3 regions of the Geobacillus sp. FSL W8-0026 genome follow, and region 3 is predicted to be linked to each of the others. Evidence: riboswitches for the same ligand, from Rfam matches in the RefSeq annotation. Region 3 holds a riboswitch; each other region holds the start of a gene.

What was found. A riboswitch is a leader RNA that binds a small molecule or an ion and turns the genes downstream of it on or off. The one in region 3 is predicted to bind cobalamin.
Region 1: it holds a riboswitch for cobalamin, as region 3 does, so the genes downstream of both, NST29_RS08770 ((2Fe-2S) ferredoxin domain-containing protein) here and NST29_RS07000 (ABC transporter substrate-binding protein) in region 3, are expected to answer to the same signal.
Region 2: it holds a riboswitch for cobalamin, as region 3 does, so the genes downstream of both, NST29_RS13205 (ribonucleoside-diphosphate reductase subunit alpha) here and NST29_RS07000 (ABC transporter substrate-binding protein) in region 3, are expected to answer to the same signal.

Annotation. Positions count from the first base shown of each region.
Region 1 covers NZ_CP150194.1:1,757,811-1,765,165, forward strand. The annotation lists gene NST29_RS08750 (DNA topoisomerase III) at 1-470, shown strand, start outside; gene NST29_RS08755 (hypothetical protein) at 452-622, opposite strand; gene NST29_RS08760 (glycerophosphodiester phosphodiesterase family protein) at 721-1,602, opposite strand; gene rraA (ribonuclease E activity regulator RraA) at 2,106-2,591, shown strand; cobalamin riboswitch at 2,651-2,846, shown strand; gene NST29_RS08770 ((2Fe-2S) ferredoxin domain-containing protein) at 3,032-3,439, shown strand; gene NST29_RS08775 (energy-coupling factor ABC transporter permease) at 3,436-4,179, shown strand; gene NST29_RS08780 (energy-coupling factor ABC transporter substrate-binding protein) at 4,184-4,477, shown strand; gene NST29_RS08785 (CbiQ family ECF transporter T component) at 4,461-5,189, shown strand; gene NST29_RS08790 (ABC transporter ATP-binding protein) at 5,195-6,010, shown strand; gene cobJ (precorrin-3B C(17)-methyltransferase) at 6,000-7,355, shown strand, end outside.
Region 2 covers NZ_CP150194.1:2,640,132-2,647,486, reverse strand. The annotation lists gene NST29_RS13225 (HAMP domain-containing sensor histidine kinase) at 1-727, opposite strand, end outside; gene NST29_RS13220 (response regulator transcription factor) at 724-1,398, opposite strand; gene NST29_RS13215 (ABC transporter permease) at 1,580-2,395, opposite strand; gene NST29_RS13210 (ATP-binding cassette domain-containing protein) at 2,392-3,408, opposite strand; cobalamin riboswitch at 3,617-3,810, shown strand; gene NST29_RS13205 (ribonucleoside-diphosphate reductase subunit alpha) at 3,940-6,222, shown strand; gene NST29_RS13200 (ribonucleotide-diphosphate reductase subunit beta) at 6,420-7,355, shown strand, end outside.
Region 3 covers NZ_CP150194.1:1,383,353-1,390,707, reverse strand. The annotation lists gene cobD (threonine-phosphate decarboxylase CobD) at 1-984, opposite strand, end outside; gene cbiB (adenosylcobinamide-phosphate synthase CbiB) at 941-1,912, opposite strand; gene NST29_RS07010 (adenosylcobinamide amidohydrolase) at 1,909-3,384, opposite strand; gene NST29_RS07005 (iron ABC transporter permease) at 3,381-4,394, opposite strand; gene NST29_RS07000 (ABC transporter substrate-binding protein) at 4,402-5,361, opposite strand; cobalamin riboswitch at 5,503-5,702, opposite strand; gene NST29_RS06995 (PH domain-containing protein) at 6,006-6,620, opposite strand; partial or broken gene nagE (N-acetylglucosamine-specific PTS transporter subunit IIBC) at 6,790-7,355, opposite strand, start outside.

The DNA.
Region 1 (7,355 bases), 370 kb from region 3:
CGGAAATGACAGCGAAATGGGAGCAGCGCCTAAGCGAAATCGGCGAAGGAACGGCCTCGCCCGCCGCGTTTATGGAACAGGTGAAAAAGCTGGCGCAAAAAGTGGTCGCTGACGCCATCGCTGCCGCCCCAGCTTGGAATTTTAACGGGGTCGACACCGCCTCGATCCAGCGGACGAGAACGAAAAAAACGATCGGTGAGAAGCTCGGGCCGTGCCCGCTTTGCGGAGGGACCGTCATCGACAAAGGAACGTTGTACGGTTGCGACCAGTACGCGAAAACAAAATGCTCGTTTACGATCGCCAAACGCATTCTCGGCAAATCGATTTCGGCGGCCAATGTAAAAAAGCTGCTGGCAAAAGGAAAAACCAATGTCATTAAAGGATTCAAAAAAGGCGGAAAAACGTTTGACGCTGTCCTTGTGTGGGATGAAAACGAGAAGAAATTGTCGTTTCAGTTTCCGAAGCGGTAATGAAGGCAACAGAGGAAATAGGGGGCGGGGCGCTTGGCGAAAGGGCGGACCGATGGCGTCCCGTCCTTTTTTGCCGGTTCCTCCGTTTGCGGCTCTTGAATCCGTTCCATCAGCCGCTCCGGCTCGCTTAGCGCGGCGGCCTCCTTTTTCATAAAGGATACACCGAATCGGATCAGATGGAAACGATTTCATTTTTAAACAATAATAATATTATGTAAACTAGAATCCCGGCTTTCTCCTTGAAGGCTAGTCAATGGTCGGGCGGCCGGCGGCAAGCGGCGATGCGAGCCGGGCGGTCGGGATAGTCGGTAAAGATCCCGTCCACGCCCATGGCGCATAGGCGCGCCAGATCGTGCGTTGCATTGACGGTATAGACGTGGACGATGAGCCCGCGGCGATGGGCGGCGCGCACTCGCTCTTTGGTGACGGCCGAAAGCGGCAAGCCGATGCCATCGGCGTAGGCGGCGATTTGTCTCAGCCGTTGATCGTCCCAATGTTGCGCTTCCCTTCCGTCGATTAATTGGATGAGCGGAATGCCGCGCGGAATGAGCCGGCGCAGCGCCTCGAGGCTTTTTCGGGAAAACGATTGAAACATGACGCGGCCGGGGCGCAACATGTGATGGCTTTGCAGCAGGTGCGCGACGGCCTTTTCGATGCCGGGCTGTTTCGTTTCGATGTACAACGGGGCTTCCACACGCTCCGCTTTCAACATCTGAATGACCTCATCAAGCGTCGGGACGCGCTCGCCGGCAAAGCGCGGAGCCAACCACGAGCCAGCATCCAACTTTTTGAGCTCACGAATTGAAAAATCGCTGACCTGCCATGGCGATCGGCGCGGATAAACGGTTTCGGCGTTTGTCGTCCGAGCGAGTGTGGCATCATGCAAAGCGACGAGCTTCCCGTCTTGGGTGGCCCGCACATCGACTTCGATATAGTCGGCCTGCATGCGGGCGGCGAGGCGGTAGGACGTGAGCGTATGCTCCGGCGCGTGTCCGGATGCGCCGCGGTGGGCGATGATGATCGGTTTCGGGGCGACGGACGGCTGTGCGGCGGTTGATGCGGCGAGGCCGAGCGGCAGGCACAATAACCACAACACATGAAGCCATTGGCGGAGGGCGGCGGTTCGGCGCAACGTCGTTCCCCCCTTTCTCTTTGCATTATACTTTATTGAAATGAAGCGATTGTGAAGCGATGGTAAAGATGTGGTGAAACGCACGGGACATGAATCCTTATTTGTATTTTGCTTCCTTTTGCAAAATGGTATGCGTTTTGATTCGAACGGGGAGGGTTGTTGCTGCCTACTGTAAGTGCCAACAAAGACGTTGGGCTATAGCCAAGCGGCAAGGCAACCGACTTTGACTTCCGTGATGCGCTCGTTCGAATCCAGCTAGCCGAGCTGAATGGCCGGACGGGGCGGCTTTTGCCGCGTAGCCGGCAGGCAAAAACGGCTTCCGCCATGTCGTGTGGGGCCGTTTTTTCGTTCGCCGGACAGCGAGGACGAGCCAATACGTTCAACGTCTAGTTTAGCAAAACTCCACATCTTTTTCAAATATAAACAGCGCCGCAAAAAAAAGCGTAGTCAGCAGGACTTTGGCGAATGGTGGCGAATGCAAAAAGGGAAAGGAGAGAGCGACAATGAAAACAGCCGATTTATGCGATCAATTTTTAGACGAGCTGCAAGTATGCGAGGTGCCGTTCCAATCATATGGCGGAAAACAGATGTTTTCCGGACCGATTGCGACAGTTGACGTGTTGGAGGACAACGTGCTTGTCCGCGAAGCGCTCGAGACCGTTCCAGCGGGGACGGTGTTGGTTGTCGACGGAAAAGGGTCGCGCCGCGTTGCGTTATTCGGCGACCGATTGGCACAAATCGCCTGCGAGAGGGGGCTGGCTGGCGTCATTATCCATGGCTGCATCCGCGATTCCGCAGAAATCGGTGCGATGCCGATCGGCGTCATGGCCATTGGCACGTGCCCGGTCAAAAGCCGAAAAGAAGGAAAAGGCGCCCGCGACGTTGCGCTCGAGTTTGGCGGTGTGCGTTGGGAACCGGGAGCGTATGTGTACGCCGATGCGGACGGCATCGTCGTGGCCTGCGCCGATTTGTCGGCAAAAAACGGTTGACGGTAGCGTTTTGCTTGTACTACGATGGAGACAGATGCTTGTTCCATGACAGTGTAGATATGGTGAAGAACCCACAAGGTGCCTGAGCTCGTCAAACCGGCTCGGGTGAAAAAGGGAAGTCCGGTGAAAATCCGGCACGGTGCCCGCCACTGTGATGGGGAGCTTTGCGGCAACAAGTCACTGAAGAGAACTTCGGGAAGGCGCCGCAAGCGATGATCCTAAGTCAGGAGACCTGCCTTGTTTGGGTCGGACGGATGCCTACGGGACTATAGGCAGACGTGCGGGAGAATGAGGGCTGCATAAGGCCTGTTTGGGTCGTTTAAGACTTTTTTGTATACATTTTTCTGCACCTCTGCTGTAGAGGTGCTTTTTCTTTTGCCTGAAACCTGCTCGTCTGTCTGCATCTGAATTCTATCATTCTAGCCAAAAGGGGGGATTCGATGGCGACGTGGGATTTGCGGGGAATGAGGCATCATTTGTTCATTTGCAACGGCGGGACGTGCCTCCGTCATGGCGGGGAGGAAGTGACGCTGGCGGTGCGCGAAGAGATCGCCCGTCTTGGTTTAGACGATCTTGTTCATACGACACGAACGCGCTGCAACGGCCGCTGCCAGGATGCATGCGTGATGATCGTCTATCCGGATGGCGTCTGGTACCGAGAAATGACGCCGGAAAAAGCGCGGGAGGTGGTGCGCATCCATCTTTGTGAAGGGGCGCCGATTCGCGAATGGGCGACGTATGAGTTTGATGAGGAGGCAGGATGCAAATGGGCGCCAGCAGGGGAAAGCGAGGCGCCGGTTGGGAAGCGGAAAACGGCCAATGAACCGAAGGAGGCGAATCGACAATGATGCGAACAAGCCGTTGGGTTGTCATCGCGGCGCTATTGACAAGTTACTTTTTCTTGACGAATGAACAAGACGCGTACGCCATGCACATTATGGAAGGATTTTTGCCAGCGAAATGGGCGCTGTTTTGGTGGGGATTGTTTCTCCCGTTTTTCTTGGTTGGTTTACGTCGTCTCGTCCGCACGCTGAAAGAGCATCCGGAGCAAAAGCTGCTCATGGCCTTGGCTGGGGCGTTTACGTTCGTCCTGTCGGCGCTGAAAATTCCGTCCGTCACGGGCAGCAGTTCCCACCCGACCGGCATCGGCTTCGGGGCCGCGTTGTTTGGGCCGTGGGTGATGGTTGTCATCGGCACGCTAGTTCTTCTGTTCCAAGCGTTGCTGCTTGCTCATGGTGGATTGACGACATTGGGGGCGAACGCTTTGTCGATGGCGGTCGTTGGGCCGCTGGTTGCGTTTAGTGTGTATCAGCTGCACCGGCGCGGTCTTGTTTCACATCGAGTGGCGCTGTTTTTAGCTGCCTGTTTGTCGGATTTGGCGACCTATGTCACTACATCCGTTCAATTGGCAGTCGCGTTTCCAGCACCGGATGGCGGCGTGCTCGCTTCGTTTTTAAAATTTGCCGGCATTTTTGCCATCACTCAAGTGCCGCTGGCGGTGACGGAAGGCATTTTGACGGTGATGGTCTGGAACTGGCTCGCTTCATACCAAGCTTCTCCGCTATTTGAACGGGAAAAGGGGGCGTGATTCGATGAAGAAAAACCTGTGGCTGTTCGCTTTCGTATTGGTGTTGATCCTTCTTCCGCTTTGGTGGGCGCGCGGCTCCGAATTTGGCGGCACCGATGACCAAGCGGAACGGGCGATTCAAACGCTCGCTCCGCATTACCGGCCGTGGTTTGAATCGATTTTCACCCCGCCGGGCGGCGAAGTGGAAACGCTGCTATTTTCGCTGCAAGCCGCCCTTGGCGCCGGCGTCATCGGCTACGTGATCGGCCTGTATAAAGGGCGGTCGGAACGGAAGAACGGGCATGATTCGCGAGTTTGATCGGTTCGCTTACGACAATCGGCTGCGAACGTGGCGAGCGGAATGGAAGCTGGCGATGGCGGTGATCTTGTTGGTGCTTGGGATGATAAGCAGCTGGCGCGAACAGTTGCTCATTATGGCCGGGATGACGTATTGGATCATCGGTCGCGCCGGTGTACCGCTTTCGCTGTATGGAAAAGCAATGGCCGCCGCTTCAGTTTTTTTAGGAGTCAGCTTATTGACCATGGTCATTTCTATTTCCCTTCCCTTTCATTTGTCTATTTCCTATAGCCAGCTGCGGCCGGCCGCTGAATTGGCCGTGCGCTCGTTGGCGGCGTGGTCTTGTTTGTTTTTCCTTCTAATCACTACGCCGGCGCCGGAATGGTTTGCCGTCCTGCGGCGTTGTCGTCTTCCGGCGGCGGTTATTGAGCTTTGTTTTTTGATGTACCGCTTCATCTTTTTGCTTGAGCAGGCGGCGGCTGAGCTGTGGCTGGCGTTGCGCGCCCGCAACGGGGGAACACATTGGCGGCATGGGGGGATGCTCATGTACCAATTGTGGCTGAAGGCCGGGCAATCGTACGAAGCGCTCGGGCGTGCGCTTACCGCTCGCGGAGGAATCGACTCGTTTGTCTATCGGCATCAGCCGTTGGACACAAAACCACATACCATTGATATGGCGGCCGGCGCCGCGTTAATCGGGCTGCTGCTCGGCATGGTTTGGTGGAAAGGGTGAAAAAGGTGCTGCTACGGATGGAACAAGTGCGCTATGCTTACGATTCCTCGCGCGATGTGCTCAACGGGGTTGATTGGGAAATTCCAGCAGGAAAAAAATGCGCGCTCATCGGCGCAAACGGCTGCGGCAAAACGACGCTGTTTCTTCATTTGAACGGATTGCTGCGGGCACGGTCGGGCGCGCTGTATTGGAAAGGGAGCAACATGTATGAGCGCGGGGCCGATTGGCGGCGCTGGCGGCGTGAAGTCAGCCTCGTTTTTCAAAATCCGGAACATCAGCTGATTGCGCCGCTCGTGCGCGATGAATTGGCGATTAGCCTCGCTCACGCTGGGTTCAATGAAGAACAGATGAGAACCGCTTTGTCGGCGCTTGTTGATGAATACGGACTCGGTGATTGGCTCGATCGCCCGACCCACCAGCTCAGCCTCGGACAGAAAAAGTGGCTGACGCTTTGTTCGGCGATGGCGACAAAGCCGGACTTGCTTGTGTTGGATGAACCGACGGCGTATTTGGACCAGCATCAAACGAAACAGTTTTTGCGGCAAATCGATGTCATTCATCAAAGGGGAACGACCGTCCTTATCGCCACGCACGACATGGATTTCGTCTGGCAATGGGCCGATTGGGTCACCGTCATGCACGAAGGCCTGATTGTCAAGCAAGGACCGCCGGAAGACGTTTTTGCCGATCGCCGCCAGCTGCTCGCGGTCCGTTTGGACGTGTCGCTGTTTGTTCGGTTCTGGAAGGAGTGGGGGCCGAAGGAAGTTTCGATGCCGCGGCCATGGCCAGAAGAACAAGGAGGGGAAACGCATGGGAGGTAAGTTGTTGATCGTCGGCTTCGGACCCGGCAGTGTTGACCATATGACGAAGCGGGCCCGCGAAGCCATTGAAGAAAGCGACGTCATCATTGGCTACAAAACATACATTGAGCTGGTGCGCGATTTGATCGCCGGAAAGGAAATCATCAGCACCGGCATGACCGAGGAAGTAAGCCGCGCCCAAGCGGCAGTGAAGTGGGCCGAGCGCGGCAAGACGGTGGCCGTCATTTCCAGCGGCGACTCCGGGCTGTACGGCATGGCGGGGCTCGTCTACGAAGTGTTGATTGAAAAAGGCTGGACGAAAGACGATCCGATTGAAGTGGAAGTCATTCCGGGCATTTCCGCCATTCACTCGTGCGCCGCTTTGCTTGGGGCGCCGATTATGCACGATGCGTGCACGATCAGCTTGAGCGACCATTTGACGCCGTGGGAGCTGATTGAAAAGCGGCTCGAAGCCGCGGCGGCGGCCGATTTTGTCATCGCGCTTTACAACCCGAAAAGCGGGCGGCGCACGCGACAAATTGTGGAAGCGCAGCGCATTCTGCTTCGCCACCGGGCGCCCGAGACGCCAGTCGGACTAGTGAAAAGCGCGTACCGCGAACGCCAGCAGATCGTCCTCACCGACTTAGCCCATATGCTTGATCATGAAATCGGCATGTTGACGACGGTCATTATCGGCAATTCAACGACATTTGTTCACGATGGGCTCATGATCACACCGCGCGGCTATCAGCGCAAATATCATTTGACCGCGGCCGTCCAGCCGCTCAAGCCGCATGAGCGGCTGCGCAAAGAAGCGGAGCCGTGGGCGCTCGAACAGACGAAGCCGTTGAACGGTGGCCCCGTTCTTGAACCCGCCAGCGAGCCAGAGACTGAGCGACCTCGTGTTTCGGTGCCATCCGCGTCTTTACCTCTCTCTGCTTCGAGCGTCCCTCTGCCGGCGGCGGCCCGACAGGCGAAGGAGTCGGGGTCGGCCATACCGCCTGTCGACCGTCCCATGGCGGCGAAAGAAGTTGCCGAAGACGCGCTCGCTGCCTTGACCCACCGGTCTATGCGCCCAGCCCCGGTGCTGTTCGAGGCGGCCGTCAGTCCGGGCGTGGCCAATAAACAGTTCACTCCCGAACAGCTTATCGTGCTCGCGGAAGTGGTAGGGCCGGATGGAAAGATGACTTACACTCCGGACCATTATATGAAAATTGAACGGTTAACAGAGGATCCGGCTGGGCTGACGGCCCGTCTTGTGGCCGCCGGACTGACAGTGATGCCGGTCGGCGAGGTCCTGACCGTGAAAGCGTGCGATTTTTGTGACGGGGAGAAAAAAGACGCCATTCCGTACGCGGAGGAATTG
Region 2 (7,355 bases), 1.3 Mb from region 3:
AATCTTCATCGGCTGTAATGATGACTTTTTCAAGCAGGACACACATGTCCAATTCTTTTTCCGCCCACTGTGGCTCGCAGTGAAGAATGAGTGTTTGCAGCTGTGTGTCCAAGCGATAGGATGTGGGATGAAACGGGTAGCGATCAGAGTCTAACATCGCCAACCGCAGCAAATTCTCACTTAACTTCGACAAACGGACGCACTCCGTTTCAATAATGTCGAGATAATGCAACCGCTGTTCACGGCTTAGGTCCTCGTTTTTGAGCGCTCGGGCGAACCCGCGGATCGATGTGAGCGGAGAGCCGATCTCATGAGACACATTAGAAATAAATTCTTGCCGCATTTCTTCCATGGCCTGCAAATTCGCGGCCATGTCGTTAATGCGTGTCACGAGTTCGGCAAACGGATGATTCCGTCCGCCCCAGTCAGCCTGTAGGTTTACTCGAAAATCGCCTTTGGCGATTCGATTAATGGCATCTATTAAGTGCTGCCAAAATACTTTTTCGCGCTTTCGCAAAAAAGGACTGATCGCGCTCATAGTCATCCCGAACAGCAAAAAGCCGAGGATCGATGAAATGATTTGACGAACGAGCGGGTGCGGCCGCCAAGCGAATCGGGTGTAGAGCGCTTCTGTGATGAAATATGCCGCAGTCCAAAAGAGAGAGACGATGGACATTACAGCGATAACCGTCAAGATGGATTTAAGCACAAATCGCAATCGTTTCATGACTGTGCCTCCAACCGATAGCCGAGCCCGCGAATCGTGCGGATGGAAAATGGAGAATCTGGTTGGGCAAACCGTTCGCGCAACCGTTTGATATGCACGTCCACTGTTCGTTCATCCCCATCATAATCGTAGCCCCAGATCTGTTCAATCAACTCGTCGCGTGTAAACGTTTTGCCCGGATAGCTGGCCAATTTAAAAAGCAGTTCAAATTCTTTCGGCGGCAAGAAGATCTCTTGGTCTCCCAAACGGCATTCGTACGTCTTGCGGTTTAACGATAAACGGCCTATTTGTACGATTTGCGATGTAGCGATTCGATACCGTTTGAGCAATGCTTTGACCCGGGCGACGAGCTCAAGTGGGTCGAACGGTTTGACAAGATAATCGTCCGCCCCGAGCTCGAATCCTTTCACCTTCTGTCTTGTTTCCCCTTTGGCCGTCAACATTAAAATGGGGACATCGTCGTAGTCGCGCAGTTCGCGACATAGCTCCCAACCATCCATTTCCGGCATCATAATATCCATAATGACCAAATCCACTTTCACCGTTTCCAATACGTCAAGTGCTTCTTTTCCGTTAGCCGCCTCATGGATTGTAAATCCTTCTAAGTTTAAAAAGTGGCTGACGAGTTCGCGGATATGCGCGTCATCATCGACGATTAAAATTCGTGCCATCGTCATCCCCTTTCATTGTCCTTTCATGCTATTTTCCATTGTGTCGCTTTTGCTTGGCCTTCGTCAATGTTGAAGCTGGTTCGTTTATAATTTCGTCGTGACAGCAGATAATGAAACGATGGGTTTGATTCTTAATATTCATTGGAGAAGCGGGGATGCTCATCGCGGACATCCCCAGTGGTTATGCCCGGCGCATATAGACACGAACGGTGATCGGAGCAAAGATCGCAACAATGGCTGCCGCGCCGAGCAAGGAGAGGACGAAATCGGTGCCTATCGTTCCGTGATTCGTCAACTCGCGGACGGCCGCGATCATATGGGAAATGGGATTGACTTTGGCAATCCATTGTAGCCAATCGGGCATCGTCTTGATCGGCACGAACGCATTCGATACAAACATCAGTGGGAACAACGCCAGCATGGAGATTCCCTGTACAGCGGCCGCATGACGGGCAATGACGCCGAAGAAGGCAAAGATCCAGCTGACGGCCCACGCGCATCCAATGGCGAAAACGCCTGCAAGCGCCACACTGGCGATCCCTCCTTCCGGACGGTAGCCGATAAGAAATCCCATGGCAAACGTCAGGGTGGTGGCGATGACATAGCGGACTACATCGGCTAATAACGCCCCAGCCAACGGAGCGATGCGGGCGATCGGCAGCGATTTAAAGCGGTCGAACACGCCTTTATCCATATCATCGCGAAGTTGAACTCCTGAAGTGACGGAAGCCCCGATCAACGTTTGGATGAGAATGCCGGGAATGATCATGGGCAAGTAGTTATGAACATTCCCCGCGATGGCTCCACCAAAGATGTAGGTAAACATCAAGGTGAAGATAATCGGCTGAAAAGTGACGTCAAATAATTGTTCGGGTGTGCGCCGCACCTTCAACAAACCACGATAGGCCATCGTCAGCGAATTTCGTACAGCTTGGGAAACGCTTGTACGGTTTTTATGTTGGCGTTTGACCTCCAATTGAGGAGACACTGGTTTCATCTCATCGCTTCCTCCCTTACATCATTGGATTCATCTGCACGTTTTTCCACTCCATGGCCGGTAATGGTCAGAAAGACCTCATCGAGGGTTGGTTTTTGCACACTTAACTCGGTTAAGTGGATGCCCTCTTGACGCAAGGCGATAAGCAGGTCCGTCACATGGTCTGGATCGGCCATCGGCGCCGTGATGTTCCCGGTTTCTAAGGATACTGTCGGCCGAACATGGAGAACGCGCTCAATGATGCGCTTGGCCGTTTCGATCTCTCCAGGATGTTGCAGCTTGACTTGCAATGACGATTGACCGATGGACGCCTTGAGTTCATCGGGTGTCCCTTCAGCGACGACTCGGCCGTGATCAATTACGGCGATGCGGTCTGCCAATTCGTCCGCTTCTTGTAAATATTGGGTTGTCAGCAGCACCGTTGTCCCCATATTCACCAAGCGCCGGATCGTTTCCCACATTTGATTGCGCGTGCGCGGGTCGAGTCCGGTGGTCGGTTCGTCAAGAAAAATGAGCGGCGGCTGGGCAATGAGGCTGGCGGCGAGATCTAGACGCCGGCGCATACCGCCAGAGAAATGTTTCAATGGGCGCTTGGCTGCTTCTGTCAAGCCAAATTCCTCCAATAATTCGCTTGTTTTTCGCCTTGCTTCTGTTCGGCTCAGTCCCAGAAGCCTAGAAAAGATCATTAGATTCTCTGTTGCGCTGAGCGTTTCGTCAACAGAGGCGTATTGACCGGTGACACCAATCAATTGCCGGACGATTTGCGGTTGTTTGACGACGTCGTACCCAAAAATTTGGGCGGAACCGGCGTCCGGGCGCAATAACGTCGCTAACATTCGGATTGTCGTTGTCTTGCCGGCACCATTGGGGCCCAGCACACCATAGATGGTGCCCGCGCGCACACGCAAATTGAGACCGTCCACGGCCCGGTGGTCGCCAAAGGTTTTCACCAATTCGTGTGTTTCCACTGCCCACTCTTGATGGGCGGGTGAGATTTGGGGTTTGTATCCCATTTTGTGTCCCCCTCCTTCGTATGATTCTCGTACATGGTGAATCGTAGCATGCTTTTATGAACGGAATGTGAACAACGGCATGATTTTTTGAGGAAGAGAAAATTTGATTCACCCACTCTTGCAATTCTCCCGGTTTTGGTATATGCTTGTTCCATCAGGATGATCATCCACTATATATTGTTTTGTTCTCTTTTTTAAACAACTATATATCGTTGCGCCAAGCAATGGTGTCCATCAGGACTTAATAGGGAATCCGGTGCGAATCCGGAACTGCCCCCGCAACTGTATGTGCGGACGAAATGGGATGGCCACTGGCGGCAAGAGCCATTTAGCGCCGCTGGGAAGGACCCAAAGTAGGACGATGCACGAGTCAGGAGACCTGCCTTGCTTGGAACGTTTCATGTTCTTCGGGGTGTGAGAAGATGAAACGATAGGGGAAAAGAAAAAGGGAGTTCGTCTGCCTTTTTCCGTCTGTCGTTTCATCCGCTCGCCTGCCCGAGCGGATTTTTTTATGGAGGAGAGGGGAAACGAATGACAGTGTCGACGAAATCAATTGTTGTCGATGATCAAGGAAAAGAGAAAGCATTTTCGCGCGAGGAGTTTGCTAGGTTGGTGGAGCAGGCGGCGGCCGACTTTGTCCGTTTGTCGCTCGAGGAATATGAAGAACGTGTATGGCAGCTTCTCAGCCGAAAAGAGATGGTCACCTTCCGGCAGCTGTATCAAACCGCCATTTTGGAAGGGCTGTCGTATATTAGTGAGGAGGAGCCGGAATGGACGTTTGTGTGCGCCCGCCTGTATTTGCAGCAACTGTACCGCGAGGCAGCGCGGCATCGCGGGTACGAGGAGCGCAAGCGGTATGGCGATTTCTACTCGCTCCTTGTTGCGCTGACGGAACAAGGAGTATATCATCCGCTGCTGCTTGAACGTTATACGAAAGAAGAAATTACGTCCATCGGTGCGCTTCTTGATCCGGAGAAGGACAAGTTGTTTACGTACATAGGGTTGCGCACGCTTGCGGATCGGTATTTGGCCCGCGATTATGAGCGGCGGCTGTATGAGTTGCCGCAGGAGCGATTTTTGGTTATCGCCATGACGCTTATGGCGAACGAACCACAGCAGCGGCGGCTTGAGTTGGTGAAGGAAGCGTATTGGGCGTTAAGCAACCTATACATGACCGTGGCGACGCCGACGCTTGCCAACGCCGGGAAGTCATACGGCCAGCTGTCGAGCTGCTTTGTCGACACGGTCGATGACAGTTTGCAAGGGATTTACGACAGCAACACCGACATCGCCAATTTATCGAAATCAGGCGGCGGCATTGGGGTCTATTTAGGGAAAATCCGGTCGCGCGGCAGCGACATTAAAGGATTCAAAGGGGTCTCCTCCGGCGTCATCCCGTGGATGAAGCAGCTGAACAACACAGCGGTGAGCGTCGATCAGCTTGGGCAGCGAAAGGGAGCTATTTCCGTCTATTTGGATGTGTGGCATAAAGATATTTTTGCGTTTCTCGATGCGCGGCTCAACAACGGCGACGAACGGCTGCGGACGCATGACTTGTTCACCGGCGTTTGCATCCCTGATTTGTTCATGGAAATGGTCGAACAGCGCGGCGACTGGTATTTGTTTGATCCGCATGAAGTGCGGACGGTGATGGGATTTAGTTTGGAAGACTTTTATGATGAGGAAAAAGGGAAGGGCAGCTTTCGGGAGAAATATTGGCAATGCGTCAACGAACCGAGGCTGTCGAAAGAAAAAGTGCCGGCGATCGAAGTGATGAAAAGCATTATGCGCAGCCAGCTCGAGTCGGGGACGCCGTTTATGTTTTACCGCGATGAAGTGAACCGACAAAATCCGAATCGCCATCTCGGGATGATTTACTGCAGCAACCTTTGCACGGAAATCGCGCAAAACCAAAGCCCGACGGTGATGAAGCGGCAATATGTGAAAGACGGAGTGATTGTGATCGAAAAAATCCCGGGCGATTTTGTCGTCTGCAATTTATCGTCGATCAACTTGGCGCGTGCGGTGACCGATGGGGTGTTGGAGCGGCTCATCCCGATTCAAATGCGGATGCTTGATAATGTCATTGATTTAAATCACATTCCGGTGCTGCAGGCCGGTTTGACGAACGAAAAATACCGCGCTGTCGGGCTTGGCACTTTTGGCTGGCATCATTTGCTGGCGTTAAAAGGCATTCGCTGGGAGTCAGAGGAAGCGGTCCGCTACGCCGATGAACTGTATGAAACGATCGCGTATTTGGCGATTCAAGCGAGCATGGAGCTCGCCAAAGAAAAAGGGAGCTACCCGGCGTTTGCCGGATCGGATTGGCAGACGGGCGCTTATTTCGAACGGCGCGGCTACCAAAGCCACGGCGAGCTCGATTGGGACCGACTCAAGAGCAATGTGGCCCGCTACGGGGTGCGCAACGGCTATATCATGGCCATTGCGCCCAACGCCTCGACGTCGATCATCGCCGGCAGCACGGCGAGCATCGATCCGATTTTCTTAAAAGTGTATGCCGAGGAAAAGAAAGATTATAAAATTCCTGTGACCGTGCCGGATCTAAACGAACAGACGACATGGTATTACAAATCGGCGTACCATATCGACCAACGTTGGAGCATCAAGCAAAACGCCGCGCGCCAGCGCCATGTCGACCAAGCCATCTCATTTAACTTCTACGTCATGAATACGATCAAGGCAAAGGAGCTGCTCGATTTGCATTTGACGGCGTGGAAGTCGGGGTTGAAAACGACGTATTACGTGCGTTCGACATCGGGGACGATCGAAGAGTGCGATTCGTGCGCGAGCTGACCGGGGCCAAAAGAGGCGCACTTCCTTGTGCCGGAGAGGCGTAAGCGGTTGGCCGCGCGCACGATACTATATAAGCTACAATTTGGTTTTCCATGGCATTGTTGCTCTTCTTGTCACCGTGCCAGCTTGTCAGGTGATCAAGATGGGACATGGAGATCAGAAATTCTTTTATAGAAAACGAAAGGGAGGAATGGACGATGACGATCGGCTTAGTCAAACGACCTATTATGGATCCGGAGGCGCCGAACCGCTCGACGGGCATCATCAACGGCCGCTGCTCGAATGTGTTGAATTGGGATGATCTTGCCTATCCGTGGGCGTATGCCAAATATAAGCGAATGCTCGCCAATTTTTGGACGCCGTTTGAAATCAATATGGCGCAAGATGTGAAGCAGTTTCCGCAATTAACGGCTCGCGAGCAGGAGGCCTTTTTGAAAATCATCGGTCTTCTGGCGCTGCTTGACAGCATCCAAACCGATTACGCCGGACGTGTCGCTGATTACATTACCGATCCGAGCATCAACGCGCTCATGATTATGCTCGCCCAGCAGGAAGTCATTCACAACCATTCGTATTCGTACGTGCTTTCGAGCCTTGTGCCGAAAGCGAAGCAAGATGAAGTATTCGACTTTTGGCGGAACGAACCGACGCTGCGCAAGCGGAACGATTTTGTGACGAACGGCTACAAGGCGTTTGCGGAAGAGCCGAATGTGGAAAACTTGTTGCGCTCGATCGTTTTTGACGTCATTTTAGAAGGACTGTTTTTCTACTCAGGGTTTGCGTTCTTCTACAACCTCGCGCGCCAGCAAAAAATGGTGGCGACGAGCACGATGATCAATTACATCAACCGTGACGAGCACATTCATGTCGATTTGTTTGCGAAAATTTTCAAAGAAGTGTTGAACGAATATCCGGAATATCGGACGTCGGAGTTGGCGGATTTTGTCCGGGAAACGTTTACGAAAGCGGCTGAGCTGGAGATCGAATGGGCGCGGGAAATCATCGGCCATGAGATCGATGGCATCGACTTGGCTGATTTGGAGGCGTACATTAAGTTTTACGCCAACGTCCGCGCCCACCAGCTTGGGTTTGACCGCCCGTTCGACGGCTATCGGACGAACCCGCTTCGCTGG
Region 3 (7,355 bases):
GCCGGGAAAATTCATCGTATGGCGCGGAACGATCCCGCGCTCCAACAGATGCCAAAACAGCTCCATTGTCCGGCCGGACAGCGGCCGCAGCAAATAAAAGTTGACGGCCGACGGCAACACGCGATACCGATTCAGCGGCAGCGAGCGAAACACCCGCTCCCGCTCGGCGGCGATCCGCTCTTTCGTCCAAACGGCAAACGACTCCATCTCCATAAAGCGAAGCCCGAGCTGCTGGGCGACGCGGCTTACGCTCCATGGCGGCTGCCGTTTCCGCAGCGAGGCAATGACCGCTTCATCGGCTGCCACATAGCCGAGGCGCGCCCCGGCCAAGTGGTAGATTTTCGTCAGCGAGCGAAGCACGATCAAGCGGGGGTAGCGGTCCAGCCAACGCACCGCTGTAAATCCGCCGCACCAAAACGGGTAAAACGCCTCATCCACGATGATGTACGTTCCAGCCCAATGGGCGGCGGCAATGAGGGCGTGAAGATCCCCCTTTGAGAGCACCGTTCCCGTCGGGTTGTTCGGATGGCAAAGAAACACCGCTTCACGCTCAGCCACCCACGCAGCCGCTTCGTCAAGATCAGGCAAAAATCCGCGGCTTTCCTCCGCCATCAATGACGTCACTTCGCAACCGTAAGCAAGAGAGGCGCGCCGATATTCAGAAAACGCCGGCTCCAAGACGCCGACGCGGCGGCCGGCAAACATGGCTGCCAACAAATACACCGCCTCCACCGCCCCGTTGGTGACAAGCACTTGCTCAGGGCGAATGCGCTCTCGCTCAGCCACTTTCTCTTTGAGCGCTTTGGCTTCCGGATCGGGATATTCGCTCGCCCAACGCGCCCAATCTTCTCCGGTCGGCCAGGCGGACGGCGGCAACGCGTACGGGTTCGTATTGACGCTGAAATCGATATACTGATCGGGGGGCTTCAGTCCGCATTGCTCATAAAGCGCGCGCGGATTCGCCCCATGCGCTGGCCATGGCAACGATCATCCCTCCTATCCATAATAAAAACGCGAACACGAGCACGGTCCCGATCATGATCGCGACCGCCCGGCGAATGTGAGCGGGACAAAGCGGCACCACCGCATCGCCGAGCGTCGGCCGGACGGAAACAAGGCCGCCGTATGTATTCGTTCCACCAAGCTGCACGCCAAGCAGACCGGCCATCGCCGCTTCCAGCCACCCGCTGTTCGGGCTCGGATGGCGGCGGGCGTCGCGAAACAAAATCGCCAGCGCCGCACGGAGGCGGCGCCCGCCGAAAACAAGCACCATCACGAGCGCCGTCAGCCGCGCCGGAACATAGTTCAACACATCATCGAACCGGGCAGCCGCCCAGCCAAATTCGCGATACTTCTCGTTTTTGTAACCGATCATGGAATCGCACGTGTTTACCGCCCGATACAACAAAGCGAGCGGGGCGCCGCCAATGGCGGCGTAAAAGAGCGGGGCCGTGATGCCGTCGCTCGTATTTTCCGCCACCGTCTCGATGCAGGCGCGAGTGATGCCGGCTTCATCGAGCCGCTCGGTGTCGCGGCCGACGATCATCGACAGCGCCTGGCGCGCCTTGGAAAGATCGCCCGCTTCAAGCGGCCGACGCACCTCTTCCGCCGCAACAGCCAAGCTTTTCGTGGCAATGGCGGTGAAAATGAGCACCGACTCGACCGCCACCCCTACGTACAGAGACACCGCATACCCTGCCGCCACCGCGAGCGCCGACAGCCCGTAAACAACAGCCAACACGACGACCAAAGCCGCTACCCCTTTCGCTTTTCTCTTTGTTCCGTTATTCCAGCGGCGATCGAGCGAAGCGATCAGTTTTCCCATGCCTCGCACCGGATGCGGAAGCCAGCGCGGGTCGCCCACCAGCGCATCCAAAAACAAGGCTAACGCCAATGCCGTCAAATGGGTCATCGCTTTCCCCTCCGCCGCTCGTAGCGATCGAGCGCCTCGATGGTCGCTTCATACACAAGCCGGCCAAGCGTGCGGCCAAGCTCGGTCGCCGTTCCAGCGTAGGGAAACGACCGCCCTGTTTGCGTCGCCGCCACCGCCAGCGAGTCGGTCGATGTGCCGGTAGCCAGCGTTCGCGTTTCCGGATCGCAAACCGACCGCTCGGCAAGCGCCTTCGCCTTCGCCTCCGTCGCCGTCATCACCGCTTGCACGAACGCCGCTTCCGTTAGCGTCCCATCGACGACAATGATCATATTGATCGTTCCCGGCTTCGCGGCGGCCGGCTGATGCCGCCACGCTCGGGCCGCGTCGACCGCATTGCCGACGCCGGCGGTGACTAACACCGCGGCCGAACACCCTTTCCTTTCCTCTTGAAGCCAAACGGCGTCATGGACATCGACGGCAGTCATCATGCCGATCGTCCGCTCCGGGGAAAAGCCGTGCCGTTTCAAATAGCGGCGCATCTCCTCTTCCGCGTCGCCGCAGTCGTAATCCAGCCCGACCTGGCGGTTGACGAAATGGGTCGCCCATTGAAATCCGGCGCCAACCAAAGCGGACGACAAGACGCGCAGCGGCCTTGGTGAAGCAAGAACGACCGCATCGGCCAAAAAAACCGGGCGCAGCCCACCGAGGAGCGGCGTTTTCTCCTCGCGATGTTGCGGCACAAACGAAAACATCGGCTTGGCCGCCGCTGGATGCGCTTGGCGCACGACCGGAGCGGCAAACACGTCATTCAGCAGCGCTGGCGTCATGACGTCCGCCGGCGCGCCGAGCGCGGCTGTTTTCCCGTCCTTTAAAACGAGCACCCGATCGCAATACAGGCTGGCGACGTTCATCTCATGAAAGACCGCGACCACCGTCAAACCGCGGGCACGAGCCGCTGCAGTAAGCCGGTCCAAAAGCCGGACTTGCCCGCTTAAATCCATATGGTTGGTCGGCTCATCCAACAAGAGCAGCTGCGGCTCTTGAGCGAGCGCCCGCGCCAAATAAGCCCGCTGCCGCTCGCCGCCGCTTAACCGCTCCAGCGGCGCATCCATTTTGTGGGCGAGGCCGACAACGGCGAGCGCCTCTTGAACGGCGGCTTCATCTTCCGCCGTCCACGCTGGAAGCAAGCCGCGCTGATGGGCGTAGCGGCCGAGCGCCACCGTTTCTTTCACCGTATAGCCGTGCGCCGTTTCCAACGTTTGCGGCAGGACGGCGGCCAAGCGCGCCCACTGTTTTGTCGACAATTCGGAAAGCGGCCGACCGCTGATGGCAATCTCGCCGCTTGCCAGCGGCAGCTCTTTGCTGATGAGCTTGAGCAATGTCGTCTTGCCGCTGCCGTTCGGCCCAATGATGCCAAACAGCTCCCCTTTCTCCACGGAAAACGTCACCCGGTCAAGCACTTGAGTCGTCCCGTATCGGTGCGACACCTCTCGCACTTGCAGCATCGTCATCCCAACTTTCGCTTCGTTTTTCGGAAAAACAAAACGGCAAACAACGGAGCGCCGACGAGCGAAGTGATGACGCCAATCGGCAGTTCGCGCGGCTCGATGATCGTCCGCGCCGCCAGATCGGCGAACACAAGAAACGCCCCGCCGTACAAGAGCGATAGCGGCAAAAGCACCCGGTAGTCCGGCCCGCATAAAAGCCGCACGATGTGGGGAACGACAAGCCCGACAAAGCCGATCGTCCCCGACACCGACACCGCCGCTCCGGTGAGAAAGGCGGCCGCCGTCAAAATAACGATTTTCCGGCGCGCAACGTCAACGCCGACATGAAGCGCCACCGCTTCGCCGAACGCGAACGCGTTCAACTCGCGGCCGTTGGCGATCAACACCACGGCACCGATGAGGAAAAACGGAAACAGCAATCCACTGTATTTCCATCCGCGCATCGCCACGCTTCCCATCAGCCAAGAGATGATTTGCCGCAATTCGTCGCCGGTCAAAGCGATCATGAGCGAAATGAAGGCGCTAAAAAAGGCCCCGAAAATAATGCCGGCTAAAATGATCGTCTCCACCGCCATCCGCCGATCGACGGCGCGGGTGAACGCCAAGACGGCCGCAAGCGTCGCCATGCCGCATAAGATGCTGACGATCGGCAGTGTAAACGTGCCGAACAACGGCCATTGCCAGCCAAGGAAGATCACGAGCACCGCGCCGACTGACGCGCCGGATGAAACACCGAGCGTGTACGGGTCGGCGAGCGCGTTTTTCAAAAGCCCCTGAAACGCCGCCCCAGCCAGCGCCAACGAAGCGCCAACCAAAAAGGCGAGCACGACGCGCGGCAGGCGGATCGCCATCACAATCGGCACCCAGTCGGAAGGAACGTCCGACGAGAGCGGCATTCCGAGCCATTGCGACGCGAGAATCTCGATAATAGAAGAAAAGGGAATCGACAGCGACCCTGTCGATACCCCTGCGAGCAGCGAAAATACAGCCGCCGTAACGGCCATGATATACATCGGTAGTTTACTGAAACACTTCCGGGTAAATGGCTTTGGCAAGTTCCTCGACCCCTTCGGCGAGGCGCGGACCCGGCCGGCTGACCAAATCGGTGTTGACATCATACACCCGCTTGTTTTTCACCGCCGGCACATCTTTCCAAGCCGCGCGCTCGAGCACTTGTTTCGCCCCGCCGTATGTCGTGATGATCACATCTGGCTTATAGGCCACCGCTTTTTCCTCGGTCACCATCGGCCAGCCTTCCAAATCGCCGGCGACGTTTTTGGCCGCGATCACTTGCAGCATCTCATCCATAAACGTTCCTTTGCCGGCCGTATACAGCTGCGGCGGCGGCGACACTTCCACCCACACATTCGCCCGCTTGTCCGCCGGAATTTGTTTCGCTTTTTCTTCGATTTGCGAAAGCTTTTCTTTCATCCCTTCAATCACTTGCTTCGCTTTGTCCACCGTTCCTGTCGCTTTGCCGATGAGCTCGATCGAGGCGTACACATCCGCAAATGATTTCGCATCATTGACGACAAGCACAGTGATGCCGGCGTCTTTCAATTGCTGCAAGCCATCGCGCGAGTTATGGGCGCTTGACGCATGAGCTAAGACGAGATCCGGCTTCAACGAAAGAATTTTCTCAACGTTAAACTCCATGCCGCCGATTTTCGTTTTCGTCTTGACGTCTTCAGGGTAATTGTCAAAATCGCTGACGCCAACGATTTTTTCACCGAGCCCTAACGCGTAGGCGATTTCCGTATTGCTCGGGATGAGCGAAACGATCGTTTTCGGTTCCGCTTTGATGGTGACCTCTTCCCCCAAGCCGTCTTTCACCGTCACCGGAAACGCCGATTGTTCCGCTTTCGGCTCCTCTTTTTTTGTCGGCTGGGCGCTGCTGCCCGCTCCGCTGCTGCAACCAACAAGCATAGCGGCCAAAAGGAGGAGAGCAGCGAGCGCCGCAGACCATTTCCAACGCTTCATCCGTACGTCCCCCCTTCAATGATGTATGGACAATAAAAAAACGCCCATTCCGTCCGGTCGGGGAATGAGCGGGAAACAGACCACCAATGGGCACAACTATGCCCTATGCGACTGTTTCCGCGTCTCACCCCCCGAAGATTCGGAAACCGCAGCAAGCAAGGCAGGTCTACTGGCTCATGCGTCATCCTACTCTGAAGCCTTCCCGTACGGAAAACAGCACAAGCCATCCGTCCGTACAGTGGCGATTTCATTTCGTCCGCATTGACAGTTGCGGGGACAGCTCCGGATTCCCACCGGATTCCCTATTAAGCCTTTTCGGCACCTTGCTGCGAGTTGATTGAGTTATCGGATATGGACATTTTTATATTAAAGCAAGGCTTGGCATTTGACAACTATGAATTTACAGCAGGCTGGCGGCCGGCGGTCATCGATCCATTTTTGCGGTCAGGCAGCTCGGCTCCAGTGTCCGTGTTTTGTACGGAACGCCGCAGGCACCGTTGCATCGAACGCCGCGATGTCCAATGCCGCCACGTTGCCTACCTCCACTTTCTCCCCTTCACCGTTTGGCAACGACGCGTTCCTTTGAAAAACAGGAAAGACGCCCCTCTGGCCCGGCGTCTTTCCCGAATGCAAGTTTCATCTCCTCACTGCTCGATGTATTTTTCAAACACAAAGCCGAAATCTTTCACCGTATAGTTCTTTTTCGCTTCCGTCAGCCATCGAAACGCGTATTCATTCACGGCCTGAAAATCAGCCGACACATTGGCGCCGTCGCCGCGCATATTGGCAAACACCTTGGTCGCCAGCTCGAGGCTCCGCTCGGCATAGTCGAGCTTCATTTCATTTTCGCGGCAAATGTCGGCGATCGCAAGCAGCGATTTATACAAATCTTTCAGTTCCTCGATATGTTTTTTATGCACATCAATCGAGTAGGCGTGCGACCCGATTTTGAATTTGATTTCCGCGTCCAAATCGACTGTTCCGGCCGTCTCGAGCGACACGTCGGAAATCGGATGCTTGTAGTAATCGTAGCGGCGCAGCGTCCGTTTTTTGCTTGTTGCGCTCGTGCCGTCCAGATGAATGAGCGCACGGTTGGTGAAGCAATACTCATCGGATTTCGATTTAATAAGGAAGTAGATTTTTTCTCCATCCTCGTGCATCACATAATCATCGGCATCGACTTTGTCGTAGTCTTTCGGCTGAATGACCGAACCGATGTCGCTCAATCCAAGCACATCGGCCGCGACTTTTCCAAACATGCTCATTTCTCGCCCCGACCCCTTCCATTTTTCATTGGCTCGCGCCGCTCCGCAACGAGCAGCAACGCACGTTGTTTTGGCAGAGCACCGCATCCTCTATAGTCATACGTGGAGGGCAAAAAAAAGTTTCATGTTTGCCAACCATTGAACGGCCCAACCATTTCGCTTTTTACCGTTTTCTCATCGCATTGGCTAAAAATTCAACATCCGTGCCAACAATCACTTGCAAGTCCGTTTGGTTGAGGCGAAGCACACCTTTCGCTCCCAAACGTTTCAATTCTGCTTCGTTGACTTTTGACATGTCTTTCACTTTTAGGCGCAAGCGTGTGACACAATTGTCAATTTGTGCGAGATTATCCTTTCCTCCCAACGCTTCGATATAGTTTGCAGCAAGGTCCTCGTATTTGACGCCCGACTGCGCCGCTTCGCTGTCGGTAAACTCGCCTTCTACGTCGTCTTCACGCCCCGGCGTTTTTAAATCCAGCTTCGTAATCAAGAAATAGAAGACAACGAAATAGATCACGGCATAGATGAGTCCTTGAACAATCAACAAATACGGTTTTTTCGCAATGCCGTAGTTTAAGAAAAAGTCAATCGCCCCAGCCGAGAACGTAAACCCGTGGTGGATGTCAAGCGCCGTCGCCACTGCGAGCGACAAGCCGGTCAACACGGCATGAACGACGTACAAGAGCGGCGATAAAAACATAAACAAAAATTCGATCGGTTCCGTAATCC